DNA from 3 places in the Pseudomonas urethralis genome. Region 2 is predicted to be linked to each of the others. Evidence: riboswitches for the same ligand, from Rfam matches in the RefSeq annotation. Region 2 holds a riboswitch; each other region holds the start of a gene.
What was found. A riboswitch is a leader RNA that binds a small molecule or an ion and turns the genes downstream of it on or off. The one in region 2 is predicted to bind cobalamin.

Region 1: another riboswitch for cobalamin. It lies ahead of L6D64_RS05070 (ABC transporter substrate-binding protein); the one in region 2 lies ahead of L6D64_RS08930 (CbtB domain-containing protein).
Region 3: another riboswitch for cobalamin. It lies ahead of L6D64_RS05080 (TonB-dependent receptor); the one in region 2 lies ahead of L6D64_RS08930 (CbtB domain-containing protein).

What each region holds. Positions count from the first base shown of each region.
Region 1 covers NZ_BQIJ01000002.1:482,589-487,445, reverse strand. Annotated here, with positions in the region: gene L6D64_RS05080 (TonB-dependent receptor) at 1-389, shown strand, start outside; gene L6D64_RS05075 (acetyltransferase domain-containing protein) at 523-1,689, shown strand; cobalamin riboswitch at 1,718-1,917, shown strand; gene L6D64_RS05070 (ABC transporter substrate-binding protein) at 2,027-3,037, shown strand; gene L6D64_RS05065 (FecCD family ABC transporter permease) at 3,034-4,050, shown strand; gene L6D64_RS05060 (ABC transporter ATP-binding protein) at 4,047-4,835, shown strand; gene L6D64_RS05055 (OprD family porin) at 4,853-4,857, shown strand, end outside.
Region 2 covers NZ_BQIJ01000004.1:246,828-251,684, forward strand. Annotated here, with positions in the region: gene cobN (cobaltochelatase subunit CobN) at 1-379, opposite strand, end outside; gene cobW (cobalamin biosynthesis protein CobW) at 383-1,450, opposite strand; cobalamin riboswitch at 1,551-1,755, opposite strand; cobalamin riboswitch at 2,650-2,872, shown strand; gene L6D64_RS08930 (CbtB domain-containing protein) at 2,970-3,155, shown strand; gene L6D64_RS08935 (CbtA family protein) at 3,163-3,855, shown strand; gene L6D64_RS08940 (cobalamin biosynthesis protein) at 3,870-4,262, shown strand; gene cobM (precorrin-4 C(11)-methyltransferase) at 4,288-4,857, shown strand, end outside.
Region 3 covers NZ_BQIJ01000002.1:487,788-492,644, reverse strand. Annotated here, with positions in the region: gene L6D64_RS05105 (NAD(P)H-dependent oxidoreductase) at 1-387, shown strand, start outside; gene thpR (RNA 2',3'-cyclic phosphodiesterase) at 394-939, opposite strand; gene lpxO (lipid A hydroxylase LpxO) at 1,098-1,997, shown strand; gene L6D64_RS05090 (carboxymuconolactone decarboxylase family protein) at 2,131-2,475, shown strand; gene L6D64_RS05085 (GNAT family N-acetyltransferase) at 2,554-3,123, shown strand; cobalamin riboswitch at 3,158-3,363, shown strand; gene L6D64_RS05080 (TonB-dependent receptor) at 3,471-4,857, shown strand, end outside.

The DNA.
Region 1 (4,857 bases), on a different contig from region 2:
CCAATGCCTCACTGGTTAGGGCGAAATACGATGATCTCGACGAGGTAGTCGATGGCCTGGCCCAGGACCGCGCCGGCAATCGTCCGGCCAATGTGCCGCGGCGTACCGCCAACCTGTGGTTGAGCAAGGGCTTTGGCCGGCGAGTGGAAGCCGGGATTGGCGCGCGATATGTGGATGAGCGTTATGCCGATTCGGCCAATAGCCAGAGTGCGCCGGGGTACACCGTGGTCGATGCCAACATCAGCTGGCAGGTGCTGCCCGATGTGCGCCTGGGGTTGCAGGTGAACAACTTGTTCGACCGTGAATATGTGGCGTCGGTGTTCAGTGGCGAGCAGTGGGTGATGGGGGCGCCGCGATCATATTTCGCTACCGTGGATTACACCTTCTGAGCTGATGGCCTCTTCGCGGGTGAACCCGCGAAGAGGCCGGTACAGGTAATACAAAAACCGCTTTCAGAAGCAAATAAAAAAGTTATAAGATAACGTTTCATTTGACATTCATTCCTGACTGCGACCCCTTTCCATGACCAGCGCCTCAGCCACCCCCACCCTGCTCACCCAGCGCCTGCAGAGCATCGATGCCCTGCGCGGCCTGGTGATCCTGTTCATGCTCCTCGACCACGTGCGTGAAACCTTTTTCCTGCACCGCCAGGTCATCGACCCGATGGCCATCGATGCCACCGACCCGTCGCTGTTCGCCAGCCGCACCCTGGCTCACCTGTGCGCGCCGGTGTTCGTCCTGCTCACCGGCCTGTCGGCCTGGCTGTATGGCGAGAAGTACCAGGGTCGTAGCGACGTCTCGGCGTTCCTGTTCAAGCGTGGGCTGTTCCTGGTGGTGCTGGAATTCACCCTGGTCAACTTCGCCTGGACCTTCCAGCTGCCGCCGAGCGTGGTCTACATGCAGGTGATCTGGGCGATCGGCGTGAGCATGATCGCCCTGTCGCTGCTGGTGTGGCTGCCGCGTCCGGCCCTGCTGGCCGTGGGCGCGCTGATCATCGCCGGCCACAACCTGCTCGATGGCCTGCACTTCGACGCGCAATCGGCCCTGCATGTGCCGTGGGCGATCCTGCATGACCGCGGCTGGCTGGAGGTCTCGGAGAACCTGCGCCTGCGCACCTCCTACCCGGTGCTGCCGTGGATCGGCGTGATCGCGCTGGGCTTCGGCCTCGGCCCGTGGTTCGCCCGTGGCAGCGACGCCGACGAGCGCCAGCACCGTCTGCTGATGGCCGGCGCCATCGCCCTGCTCGGCTTCATGGTGCTGCGCCTCTACAACGGCTACGGCGAGGCGCCGTGGAGCGGCTACCCGACCATCACCCAGACGCTGATGAGCTTCTTCAACATCACCAAATACCCGCCCTCGCTGCTGTTCCTGGCCTTGACCCTGGGTTGCGGCCTACTGTTGCTGCGCGCCTTCGAGCGCGCCGGGCTCGCCCGCTGGATCAGCGCCCTGGCGGTGTTCGGCGCAGCGCCGATGTTCTTCTACCTGCTGCACCTGTACGTGCTCAAGCTGCTGTACCTGGCCTGCGTGGCGCTGTTCGGCCTCAACCAGGGCGACTACTTCGGCTTCGACACCATCGGCGCGGTGTGGCTGGCCTCGCTGCTGCTGGCGGCGGCACTGTACCTGCCGGTGCGCTGGTTTGCCCGGCTCAAGGCGCGCCGGCGCGACATCCACTGGCTGAAGTACTTCTGATTTGGCGTTTCACCTGGCGGCCGGATGGTCTACCATGCCGCCCGCCGGTTTCCACCACGGAATTAATAGGGAATCCCGGGCCCGCCCAACCCGGCGTGCCAATCGGAACTGCCCCCGCAACTGTAGGTGCCGAGCCTGCTCCATCGATGCCACTGGACCTGATCCGGGAAGGCCGGAGCCAGGCGAGGACGCACCAGTCAGGAGACCTGCCGGCATACATTCACCAACCGGCGGGGTGTCCGGGATGGCCATCCGTGTTGCCCCTGCACGTGCAGGGCTGCGGCGATGCCTGTCCGTGCGTTCCTCACCAGAACTGTCCGACAGGAGATCGCCCAGCATGCTGCCCCGTATCGCCACCTTGCTCGCCGGCCTGAGCCTCACCGGCCTGGCTCAGGCCGCGGCCACCCTTTACCCGCTGACCGTCGACAACTGCGGCGCGCCGCAGACCTTCGCCCAGGCGCCTGAGCGTGCGGTCACCATCGGCCAGGCCGGCACCGAGATGTTTTACGCGCTGGGCCTGGGCGACAAGCTGGCCGGCACCTCTTTGTGGTTCAACAATGTGTTGCCCGAATACCAGGCACTGAACGACAAGGTGCCGCGCCTGGCCGACAACGAGCCCAGCTTCGAAGCTGTGGTCGGCAAGCGCCCGCAACTGGTGACGGTGCAGTTCGAGTGGATGGTCGGCGCCCAGGGCGCGGTCGCCACCCGTGAACAGTTCCGCGAACTGAACATCGCCACCTACCTGCTGCCCTCGGACTGTGAAGGCAAGGACAACCTGGTCGGCGCCGACGGCACCCGCCTGCAGGCATTCCAGGTCGACAGCCTCTACAAGAGCATCAGCCAGCTGGCCGAGATCTTCGATGTACAGGACCGCGGTGCCGCGCTCAATGCCGACCTCAAGGCACGCCTGGAGGGTGCCCGGCAGCAACTGGCCGGCAAGGACCTGTCGCAGACTTCGGCGCTGTTCTGGTTCTCCAGCGCCGACCTCGGCATCGACCCTTATGTTGCGGGCCGCCAGGGCGTAGCCGACTTCATGCTGCGCACCCTGGGCGTGCGCAACGTGGTCGAGTCGACCGAGGAATGGCCGACCGTAGGCTGGGAAACCCTGGCCAAGGCCAACCCGACCTGGCTGATCATCGCGCGCATGGACCGCCGCCGCTACCCCGCCGACGATTACCGGAAAAAGCTCGAATTCCTCCGCCACGACCCGGTGACGAAGCAGATGGATGCGGTAAAGAACAACCGCATCATCATCCTCGACGCCGACGCCATGCAGGCCGGCATCCGCCTGTTCCCCGGCCTGCAGACCTTGTCCGCAGCCTTCGCCAGCGGTAAAGCGGCACCATGATGAAAGCTCTGCCCTACAGCGCCCTGGCCCTGCTGGCCTTGCTCGCGGCCGTGCTGGCCGGTACGGCCATCGGCGAAACCAACCTGCCGCCACAGGTGGTCTACCAGGTGCTGGCCAACCACCTGTGGCAGGCCGGCTATCCGGTCGACCCGATCGACGCCGGCATCGTCTGGAACTACCGCCTGACCCGCGCCCTGGTCGCCGCCGCTTGCGGGGCGGGGCTGGCGACCTGTGGGGTGATCCTCCAGGCGCTGCTGCGCAACCCGCTGGCCGAGCCCTACCTGCTCGGGCTGTCGGCCGGCGCATCGACGGGTGCGGTGCTGGTTGGCCTGCTGGGCCTGGGCAGCGTCGCCCTGAGCATGTCCGGCGGCGCCTTCATTGGTGCCCTGGCGGCCTTTTTGCTGGTGCTGGTGCTGGCCCGTGCGGCCGGGCCGAGCAACAACCACACGCAGGTCATCCTCGCCGGTATCGCCGGCTCCCAGCTGTTCACCGCCCTTACCGCTTTGCTCATCACCAAGTCGGCCACCGCCGAACAGGCACGCGGCATCCTGTTCTGGCTGCTGGGCAACCTCAGTGGCGTGCGCTGGCCGTCGGTGTGGCAGGCATTGCCCGTGGCGCTGTTCGGCCTGGCGGTGTGCCTGTGGCACCGCCGGGCGCTGGATGCCTTCACCTTCGGCGCCGACTCGGCAGCTTCGCTGGGCATCGCCGTGCGCCGCACGCAATGGCTGCTGATCAGCTGCGCGGCGCTGGTAACGGCGGTGATGGTGTCGATCGTCGGCGCCATCGGTTTCGTCGGCCTGGTCATCCCCCACGCCCTGCGCCTGCTGCTCGGCCCCGGCCATAGCCACCTGCTGCCGGCCAGCGCGCTGGGCGGCGCGTTGTTCCTGATTGCCGCCGATGTGCTGTCGCGCACGCTGATCGGCGGCCAGGTGATCCCGGTCGGCGTGGTCACCGCATTGATCGGCGCGCCCGTGTTCGCCCTGATCCTGCTCAGCCGCCGGGGGCGCCCATGAACGTCATGAACAGCGCGCACGTCGCGCCACTCGCCTGCCGCGGGCTGGGCCTGCAACTGTCAGGCAACCCCGTGCTGAGCAACATCGACCTCAGCGTGGCGGCCGGTGAAACCCTGGGCATCGTCGGCCCCAACGGTTCAGGCAAATCGTCCCTGCTCAAATTGCTGGCCGGGCTGCGCACGCCGAGCAGCGGCACCGTGCAGCTGCTCGGCGAGCCCCTGGCGCGCCTGCCGCGCCGGCGCGTCGCCCAGGCGTTGGCGCTGGTCGAACAACAGGCCGACACCCTCGACGCGATCAGCGTGTTCGACGCCGTCGCCCTGGGGCGCACGCCCTGGCTGTCGGCGCTGGCACCGTTTTCCCGCGAAGACCGGGCCCTGGTCGAACAGGCCCTGGCCGACCTCGACGCCACGCACCTGCGTGAACGGGCCTGGCGTTCGCTGTCCGGCGGCGAACGCCAGCGCGTGCACATCGCCCGCGCCCTGGCCCAGCGCCCGCAGGTACTGCTGCTCGACGAGCCGACCAACCACCTCGACATCCAGCACCAGTTGAGCCTGCTGCATCAGGTGCAGGCGTTGCCGGTGACCACCCTGGTGGCCCTGCACGACCTCAACCAGGCGCTGACCTGCGACCGTGTGGCAGTGCTCGACCAAGGCCGCCTGGTGGCCCTTGGCAAGCCGCTGCAGGTGCTGACCCCCGAGCGCCTGCTGAGCACCTTTGGCGTGCACGCCCACTACCTCACCGACCCCTTCGACGGCGCACGCATCCTGCGTTTCCGCGCCCCCTGAACCAGGACGTTCCCGCCATGTT
Region 2 (4,857 bases):
CGAGGCCGGTCAGCTCCGGGTCCGGGCGATCATCGCCGGGGACCAGGATCAGCTGCACGCCCCGCGTTGCCAGTTCGACCAGCTGCTCGACGCCGTAGCGCCAATAGCCGACGCCACCGTGCAGCGACACCAGGATTACCTTGGCATGGCGCAGGACCTCGTCGACATACAAGTCGACCGAGGCATGGTTCTGCACCTGCATCGGGTTGGCCAGGCGCAGGCTGGGGAAATCGTCTGGCAGCTGCTCGGCGGTTTCGGCAAGCAGTGCCAGGTGCGAGTCGCCGCTGCAGAGGATCACCAGGTCGGCGGGCGTCTGGCCGAGGTCGGCGATGCTGTCGTCTGGCACGAAGCCGCCGGGCTGGGTCCGCAGCAGGTGCATGGGTCAGGCGCCCAGGGCCTGGCGCAGGCGCGCTTCCAGTTGTGGGGCATCGAGGTCCTGGCCAATCAGCACCAGGCGGGTGATGCGGGGCTCGTCGGCGCGCCAGGCGCGGTCGAAGTGCTTGTCGAAACGGGTGCCCACGCCCTGTACCAACAGGCGCATCGGCTTGCCGGGGATGGCCGCGAAGCCTTTGGCGCGCAGGATGCCGAATTCCACCACCAGCTGGGTCAGGGCATCGAGCAGCAGGCTTTCGTCAGCTTCGGGCAGGTCGATGGAGATCGAGTCGAAGGCATCGTGGTCGTGATCGTCATGATCGTCGCCGTCATGGTGGGCGTCGTGGTGGGTGCGACGGCCATCGATGTGCGCCTCGGACTCCGCCCCCACGCCCAACAGCACTTCCAGCGGCAGTCGGCCGCTGCTGGCTTCGATTACCTTGACGGCTGGCGGCAGCTCCTCGGCCACTTCGGCACGCACCTTGGCCAGGCCTTCGGCGTCGATCAGGTCAGCCTTGTTCAACACCACCAGGTCGGCACTGGCCAGCTGGTCGGCGAACAGTTCGTGCAGTGGCGATTCGTGATCAAGGTTGGGATCAAGCTTGCGTTGCGCGTCGACCTGCTCCGGGTAGGCGGCGAAGGTGCCGGCGGCCACGGCCGGGCTGTCGACCACGGTAATGACCGCATCGACGGTGCAGGCGTTGCGGATTTCCGGCCACTGGAAGGCTTGCACCAGGGGCTTGGGCAGTGCCAGGCCGCTGGTTTCGATGAGGATGTGGTCGAGGTCGCCACGGCGTGCGACCAGTTCGCGCATCACCGGGAAGAATTCTTCCTGCACGGTGCAGCACAGGCAGCCGTTGGCGAGTTCATAGACGCGGCCGCTGGTTTCTTCCTCGGTGCAGCCGATGCTGCATTGCTTGAGGATTTCGCCGTCGATGCCAAGCTCGCCGAATTCGTTGACGATGACCGCGATGCGGCGGCCTTGGGCGTTGTCGAGCATGTGGCGGAGCAAGGTGGTCTTGCCCGAGCCGAGAAAGCCGGTAACGATGGTGACGGGGAGCTTGGCCAGTGTTTTCATGTCGCGTTGCCCTTGGCAGGTTGGTGCGGGCACACGGGACGAAAGCCGCAGGCCAGGCCGGCCGGGCTCGTTCGCCACCGGATCACCCCGCCCGGTTGAAAGTCGAAATCGTCTCGAGGCAGGTCTCCTGGCTTGCACCGTTCCAGTGCATCAAGCAGCTGGCGGGGTGACGCCTTCCCGCGCGTTGGCGCAGTGGCTGTGTCGACCCATTGTCGGTGCCTACAGTTGCGGGGGCAGCCGCGGCTTGTACCGCGTTCCCGTCTTAGCTTCGGCAGTGCCGAAGAACCTCGAAGTCGCAAGGCTACGCGGGGGGTGGCGGGTGGTCAACTGTTGCCATCCCGTCCACAAAGCCCATCGGTCAGCTTTTGCTCTTGCTCTTGCTCTTGCTCTTGCTCTTGCTTTTGCTTTTGCTTTTAAGCGCGCGGTAGCTCAGGCGACGCAGAGTGCGACTTCAGGAGGCCGAACGCAGGCGTCTGGAGGGCCAGGGTGCGCAGCACCCCTTCGGCGTAGCCGAAGGCGCGAGATGTAGACTTGCGCAGCAAGTCGTAGGCCGCGCGGGCCCGGAAGGCGCCGGAGTGAGGGGACCCCGGAGCGAAGCGCAGGGGCCGGATGATGGGAGCGGGGGTTTTTGCCTACTTTTTGCCCAGTCAAAAAGTAGGTCGCCGTAAAGGCGAAAAGCTGATTCAGCGCCACCATGGCAAATGAATGTTGACTTGATTTGAAAGCCCACTTCCAAAAGCCAAAAGCCAAAAGCCAAAAGCCAAAAGCCAAAAGCCAAAAGCTGGACAGCGATGGTTTTGATTGAGTCGAGTGCATTCATTGGCGGTGGCGACGCACAGTCACCTTTCCGCCCTTACGGCGGGTCACTTTTTGTCAAACGCGACAAAAAGTAACCAAAAAACGCTGGCTCCCATCATCCGGCCCCTCCGCTGCGCTCCGGGGTCCCCTCACTCCGGCGCCCTCCGGGCCCGCGCGGCCTACGACTTGCTGCGCAAGTCTACATCTCGCGCCTTCGGCTGCGCCGAAGGGGTGCTGCGCACCCTGGCCCTCCAGACGCCTGCGTTCGGCCTCCTGAAGTCGCATTCCGCGTTTGCTGAACTACCGCGCGCTTAGAAGCAAAAGCAGAGCAAGAGCAAGAGCAAGAGCAAGAGCAAGCATTGCATCTGCATGACATTTGACGTCTCCCTCGCCCCGTGCTCTCCTTACGCCTTGCGTCAGGTGCCCCCAAGCGGGGGTGAAACGGGAAATCGGTGCGTCGCAGGCCCTTCAGGGCCGGGCAAAGCCGGTGCTGCCCCCGCAACGGTAAGCGAGCGAAGCGTCCAGACCACTGTGCCACGCAGTCCGGCATGGGAAGGTGATGCCTTTCAAGGAGCCCAACTCCTCCTCGCAAGCCCGGAGACCGGCCTGTCGTCCATGAACACCCCGCGGTGGGCGGGCGCTGTCGCATCTCCTCGGGCGCCTTGCCCCCGGGACTGCCGCGCTTGTCCGTTGCCCTTACAAAAAAGCAGAGGATCGCGTCATGCCCATCACCAACGCCAAACATGGCATCGCCACCCCCATCACCCTCAGCCAGCGCGTGGTCATCGCCGTCGGTGCCAGCCTGCTCGGCCTGTGCCTGGTCTACTTCGCCGGGTTCTCGCACATCGAAGCCGTGCACAACGCCGCGCACGACACGCGCCATAGCGCCGCCTTCCCCTGCCACTGAGGCTGCCATGATCAAGCGTATTGCCCGCACAGCCGGGTTCAGCGGCCTGCTCGCTGCCCTCTTGCTGACCCTCCTGCAAAGCTTTTGGGTCGCACCGTTGATCCTTGAGGCGGAAACCTACGAAGCGGCCAGCCCGGCAGCCGCGCACCACAGCCACGGCGAAGAAGCTGGCGCTGGCCACACCCATGGCGAAGAAGCCTGGTCGCCAGAAGATGGCTGGCAGCGCACCCTCTCGACCACTGGCGGCAATCTGGTGGTTGCCGTCGGCTTCGCCCTGATCCTCGCCGCCCTCTACAGCCTGCGGGAGCCTGGCCGCACCAGCACGGGCGCACTGTGGGGGCTGGCCGGTTTTGCCGTGTTCTGCCTCGCGCCTACCCTGGGCTTGCCACCCGAACTGCCCGGCACTGCCGCCGCCGATCTCGGTCAGCGCCAGAGCTGGTGGGTCGGCACCGCCGCCGCGACGGCACTGGGCTTGGCCCTGCTGGTGTTCGCACGTCATGGCCTGCTGAAGGCCCTGGGTGCCGTGTTGCTGGTGGTACCGCATGTGATCGGCGCGCCGCAGCCGGAGGTCCACGAAAGCCTGGCACCGCATGCCCTGGAAACCCAGTTCATGATCGCTTCGTGGCTGACCAACGCGGCCTTCTGGGTGGCCTTGGGCTTGCTCAGCGCCTGGCTGTATCGCCGCTCCAGCCTGGCCTGATGACCGCCCCGCCATTGCCGGTGCTGTACGCAGGCTTCGGTTGCCGCCGGGGCTGCCCGGTGGATGTGCTCGAAGCCCTGCTGCAAGCAGTGTTGCAACATAACGGCCTGAGCATCACAGCACTCCGTGGCTTTGCCAGCATCGCTGGCAAAGCCGACGAGCCGGGCTTGCAGCAACTCGCCGCACGTCACGCCTTGCCCTTGGTGGTTTTCGCGGCCGAGCAGCTGCAGCGGTTCGAACCCCAGCTCAGCCACCGCTCCGCCGTGGCCTTCGCGCATGGCGGTTGCTGGGGTGTCGCCGAGAGCACCGCCTTGGCCCTGGCCAGCCTCAGTCACCCCAGCGTCACACTCAAGGTGGCCCGCCAGGTGCGCGGCCCCGCTACCCTGGCTCTGGCCTGCGCCGGATAATTGCTTCCATTTTCAAGGATTTGCCATGACGGTCTACTTCATCGGCGCCGGCCCCGGCGACCCGGAACTGATCACGGTCAAGGGCCAACGCCTGATCCGCCAGTGCCCTGTGATCATCTATGCCGGCTCGCTGGTACCCGCAGCGGTACTCGAAGGCCACCAGGCGGAGAAGGTCATCAACAGTGCCGAACTGCACCTCGAACAAATCATCGACGCCATTCGCGCGGCACACGCCAACGGCCAGGACGTGGCCCGGGTGCACAGTGGCGACCCCAGCCTGTACGGTGCCATCGGCGAGCAGATCCGCCACCTGCGCGAACTGGGCATCGATTACCAGATCGTCCCCGGGGTCACGGCCACCGCCGCCAGCGCGGCGCTGCTCGGCTGCGAACTGACCCTGCCACAGGTCGCGCAGACCGTTATCCTCACCCGCTACGGCGACAGCTCTCCGATGCCTGCAGGCGAACAGCTCGGCGACCTGGCCCGGCACGGCAGTACCTTGGCCATTCACCTGGGGGTCAAGCACCTGCCGCGCATCGTCGAAGAATTGCTTCCCCACTACGGCCCCGACTGCCCGGTCGCCGTAGTCCATCGT
Region 3 (4,857 bases), on a different contig from region 2:
CGCATCGACCGCGCCGATGCCCTGGTGCTGGTCTACCCGATTTACTGGTGGTCGCTGCCAGCCCTGCTCAAAGGCTGGGTCGAGCGGGTGTTCAGCAATGGCTGGGCATTCGACTACCAGTCTGGAGCGTTGATCAAGAAGCTGCGTGGCATGAAGGTACACCTGATCGGCGTTGCCGGTGGAGATACCGCCCTGTTCGAGCGACATGGTTACGACGAGGCCATGCGCGTGCAGATAGAGCACGGCATCTTCGACTATTGCGGCGCCACGGTGCTTGGCTCGAGCTTGCTGGAAAACAGCGAAGGCCCGGATGCCGCACTGCACCTGCGTACCGCCCGCGCTCTGGGCGAGCAGCTGTTCATGCCCGCTCGCAGCCAGATCGCCTGACCGGCGCTAATCCGCCAGAGGCCACTGCGCCAGCGGCCAGTAACGGCCCTTGCGAGACTCGTACAAGGTGAAGTGCCGGGCGCTGAGATGAAACTCAGGCGCCACGGCCGCCTCCGGGGCCTGGCCGCGAAAGTCCCGGGACAGGGTCAGGTGCGGGCGGTAATCACGGGCCTGCTCTTCGAAGCCCATCGGCAACAACGCCTGCTGCAGGGCATAGGCCAGCTGGCGCAAGGCGATGGGTGTTTCCTGCGGCTCCAGCACCAGCACGTTGGCGCGCTGCCAGGTTGTCAGCTGGTTCAGCAGCAAGCGCAAGGGCGCGCCCGGCAGCGCCAGGCTGTCCACCGCCGCGCAGATGGCCGGCACCTGGGCCACAGCCACATCGCCAAGAAACAGCAAGGTCAGGTGAAAGTTTTCGCTGGGCACCGGCTTGCCGCTGCGCAGGTTCAGGCCGCGCCGCCACTGGCTGATCGCACGGCGTTGGGCGTCGCTGACGGGCAAGGCGAAGAACAACCGTTTGAAGGGGGTGCCACTCGGGCGAAGGTCCGGGACCATGTGCTCTCCATCACGTGAAACGTTTTTGCGCACTTCAGGCGCCTTACACCAATGTCGGGCCGCATCAACGTAACAATAAGTACAAACTACCCCCATGATTGTTTATGCTGGCGAGCTTATGCCATGGCGCATGGCCATTTTTCGACAAGTAACCGTCCATGAAAATTGCACTCGTACTGATCTTCGTTCTCTCGATCGCCTATGTTCACCTGCGCGGTCGGGTACGCCACAAGCTGACCCGTCAGTTGGGCGACCACTCCAGCTTCCTGGCGCCGGTCAACAGCTTCCTGTACCTGTTCTCCAAGCATCCGGCCAAGCCTTACCTGCCGGTCGAGGCGTTCCCCGAACTGCAGCCGCTCAAGGACCACTGGCAGGAAATCCGCGCCGAAGCCCAGCAACTGCTGCACGTGGGCGAGATCAAGAAGTCCGATAACTATGACGACGTCGGTTTCAATTCGTTCTTCAAGACCGGCTGGAAGCGCTTCTACCTGAAGTGGTACGGCGAAAGCCACCCTTCGGCGATGACCCTGTGCCCGCGCACCACCGAGCTGCTGCAAGGCATCGGCACGGTCAAGGCGGCAATGTTCGCCACCCTGCCACCGGGTGCCAAGCTGGTCCGTCACCGTGACCCGTATGCCGGCTCGTACCGCTTCCACCTCGGCCTGGACACGCCGAACGATGACGGTTGCTACATCGATGTGGACGGCGAGAAATACTCCTGGCGCGATGGCGAGGGCGTGGTTTTCGACGAAACGTACATCCACTACGCCGCCAATACCACCGAGCACAACCGCATCATCCTGTTCTGCGACATCGAGCGCCCGCTGAAATACCGCTGGGCCACCGCGTTCAACCGCTGGTTCAGCCGCAACGTCATGGCCGCCGCCGCTGCGCCCAACGACGCCGGCGACAAGACCGGTGGCATCAACCGCCTGTTCACCCGCATCTACAAGATCCGCGAGCGTGGCAAGGCGCTGAAGAAGCGCAACCGCATGCGCTACTACCTGGAGAAGTGGCTGGTGGTCGCGGCCCTGGTGCTGGTGTTCGTCTATATCTGACCGGCACGTTGGCCATTGCAGAAGCGGCCTTGTCTGGCCGCTTCAATCCTGGCCAGCACTAAAGTACAAGTCTCGCTTCCCAGGCTTCGACTAGCATGAAAGCTCCACTCGCAACCTTACCAAGGTGAAGACGATGAGCATGATGGACTGGGACGCCTACCGTAAGCAGTTGATGGCCGGCATCGGCGATCTCAAGCAATTGTCCCCCGACACCGTGGCCGGCTACATGACCGCCAGCGGCGCGGGCGCCAAGACCAACCACCTGGACGCCAAGACCCGCGAACTGATCTCCCTGGCCGTGGCCGTCACCACCCGCTGCGACGGCTGCATCGCCGTGCACTCGCAACAGGCCGTCAAGCACGGCGCCACCCGTGAGGAGATCGCCGAGGCGCTGGGTGTGGCCGTGGCGATGAACGCCGGGGCCGCGCTGGTCTACTCGGCCCGCGCCCTGGATGCGCTGGGCAAGGCCAACGGCTGAAGCCAAACGGCGTCGCCGCCCTTGCGCGACGGCGCCGCGCCACCCAGACTTGGCGGCCTAGCCATTGCAGGAACCGCCATGATCCACATTCGCCCCATGACGCCCGACGATTTCGAGCGTTTCTGGCCGACCTTCCAGGCCATCGTCCAGGCCCGCGAAACCTACGCCTTCGACCCCGAGCTGAACGTCGAGCAGGCCCGCCAGCTGTGGCTGCAACTGCCGCTGCACACGCTGGTGGCCGAAGAGGATGGCGAGCTGCTCGGTTCCTACTACCTCAAGGCCAACGCCGCCGGCCCCGGCGCCCATGTCGGCAACTGCGGCTACATGGTCTGCGACGCTGCACGTGGCCGTGGTGTGGCCCGGCTGATGTGCGAGCACTCGCAGAAGCTGGCACGCCAGGAGGGCTTCCTGGCGTTGCAGTTCAATTCGGTGGTGGCGAGCAACGAGGTGGCGGTGGCGCTGTGGACCCGGCTGGGCTTCGAGACCGTGGGCCGCCTGCCCAAGGCCTATCGCCACGCCCGCCTGGGGTTGGTCGACTGCCTGGTGATGTACAAGTGGCTGGCCGATGAGCCAGTGGTGGAGAAGCCTCCCCTGCTCATCGGGCGCAAGAACATCGAGGCACGGGTGTCACGCCGCCGCGGGCGCTGACACGCGCATTTGACGCGCTGACCATTCGATGGTCAGATGCGCGCCAGTTTCAGGTGTCCTGCGCCGCCGTGCGCAGGGTGAAACGGGAAGCCGGTGCGTCGTGGTTCACGACAAGTCCGGCGCTGCCCCCGCAACGGTAAGCGAGCGATGCCTTCGACACACCACTGTGCGCCAGCATGGGAAGGTGAAGGCCTCACGACCCTCGCAAGCCCGGAGACCGGCCTGAAGCTTCACTTGGCAACCCGCGGTGGGCGGGCGCAGGCCGGTATCCGCGTGCGCCTGCGTACGGGGTGCGCCTTTGCGTGTTTTCCACCGGGATCCATTCATTCCTGCAGCAGTGGAACGACATGTCCCGATTCTTCAAGCTTCACCCCCTGGCGGCCTGCCTGGCCGTTACCCTGCCGGCCCTGGCCGACGAACCTGTGCTGAGCCTCCCCTCCACGGCCATCACCGATACCCGTGACCCAAAGCACGTCGACCTGGCCACGCCGACCGAGGCCGGTTCACGGCTGCACCTCAGTGCCCTGGAAACGCCAGCCAGCACCAGCAGCATCACGGCCGAACAGATCGAGCAACGCAACAACCTCACCGTGCAGGACGCCGTGACCCGCTCCCCCGGCATCACCTTCATCGGCAACCCCGGCGATGGCGGCACCGGCCTGTCGGCGCGCGGCTTCACCGGCCATGGCTCGGTGATGACCCTGTTCGACGGTGCGCGCCTGTATACCGGGGCCGGCACCCAGACCTTCCCGGTAGACCCGTGGATGGTCGAGCAGGTCGACGTGATCCGCGGCCCGGCTTCGGTGCTGTATGGCGAAGGCGCGACCGGCGCGGTGATCAACGTGATCCCGAAAAAGCCGTTCACCGGCGACATCCACAACCGCCTGCGCCTGGGCTACGGCTCATGGGACCGCCAGCAGCTTGGCCTGGACACCGGCGGCAGCCTCAGCGAACGCCTGAGCTACCGCCTGACCCTGAACCAGCAGGCCGGCAACGGCTGGGTCGACCGCACCGATTCGCGCAGCCTGGCCCTCAGTGCCGCGCTGCGCTTCGATGCCAACGACGACCTGAGCTTCACCCTCGCCCACGAGCGTGGCGACGCCCAGCCGGCCAACTACTACGGCACGCCACTGATCGACGGCCATTACCGCAGCAGCCTGCGCAAGAAGAACTACAACGTCCAGAACGATGTGCAGCGCTACCACGACGAGTGGACCCGTTTCACCACCGACTGGGCGATCAACGACCAGCTCAGCGCCAGCAACCAGCTCTACTACATCAAGAGCCGCCGCCACTGGCGCAATGCCGAGAACTACCGCTGGGACACCGACCGCGAGCAGCTGGAGCGCCAGAGCTTCCTGCAGATCAGGCACAACCAGGAGCAGATAGGCGACCGCCAGACCTTCACCTTCGATCACAGCCTGTTCGGCCTGGCCAGCAAGACGCTGGTCGGTGTCGAGTACAACAAGGTGCGCTTCAACGTCGACAGCAACCGGCCGTACAACGACGTGGGCGGCGACTACATCGACCCGTGGCAGCCGACCCCGGGCGGGTTCCACAGCGACTCGCCAACCCGCCCGCAGACGCTGTCCACCACCCACACCTTCGCCCTGTTCGCCGAGAACCGTCTGCAGCTGACCGAGCGCCTGTCGCTGGTGACCGGCGTGCGCCGCGACCAGAACCACATTGATCGCGACAACCTGGTCGATGGCAGCCGTAGCGACCGCAGCCTGC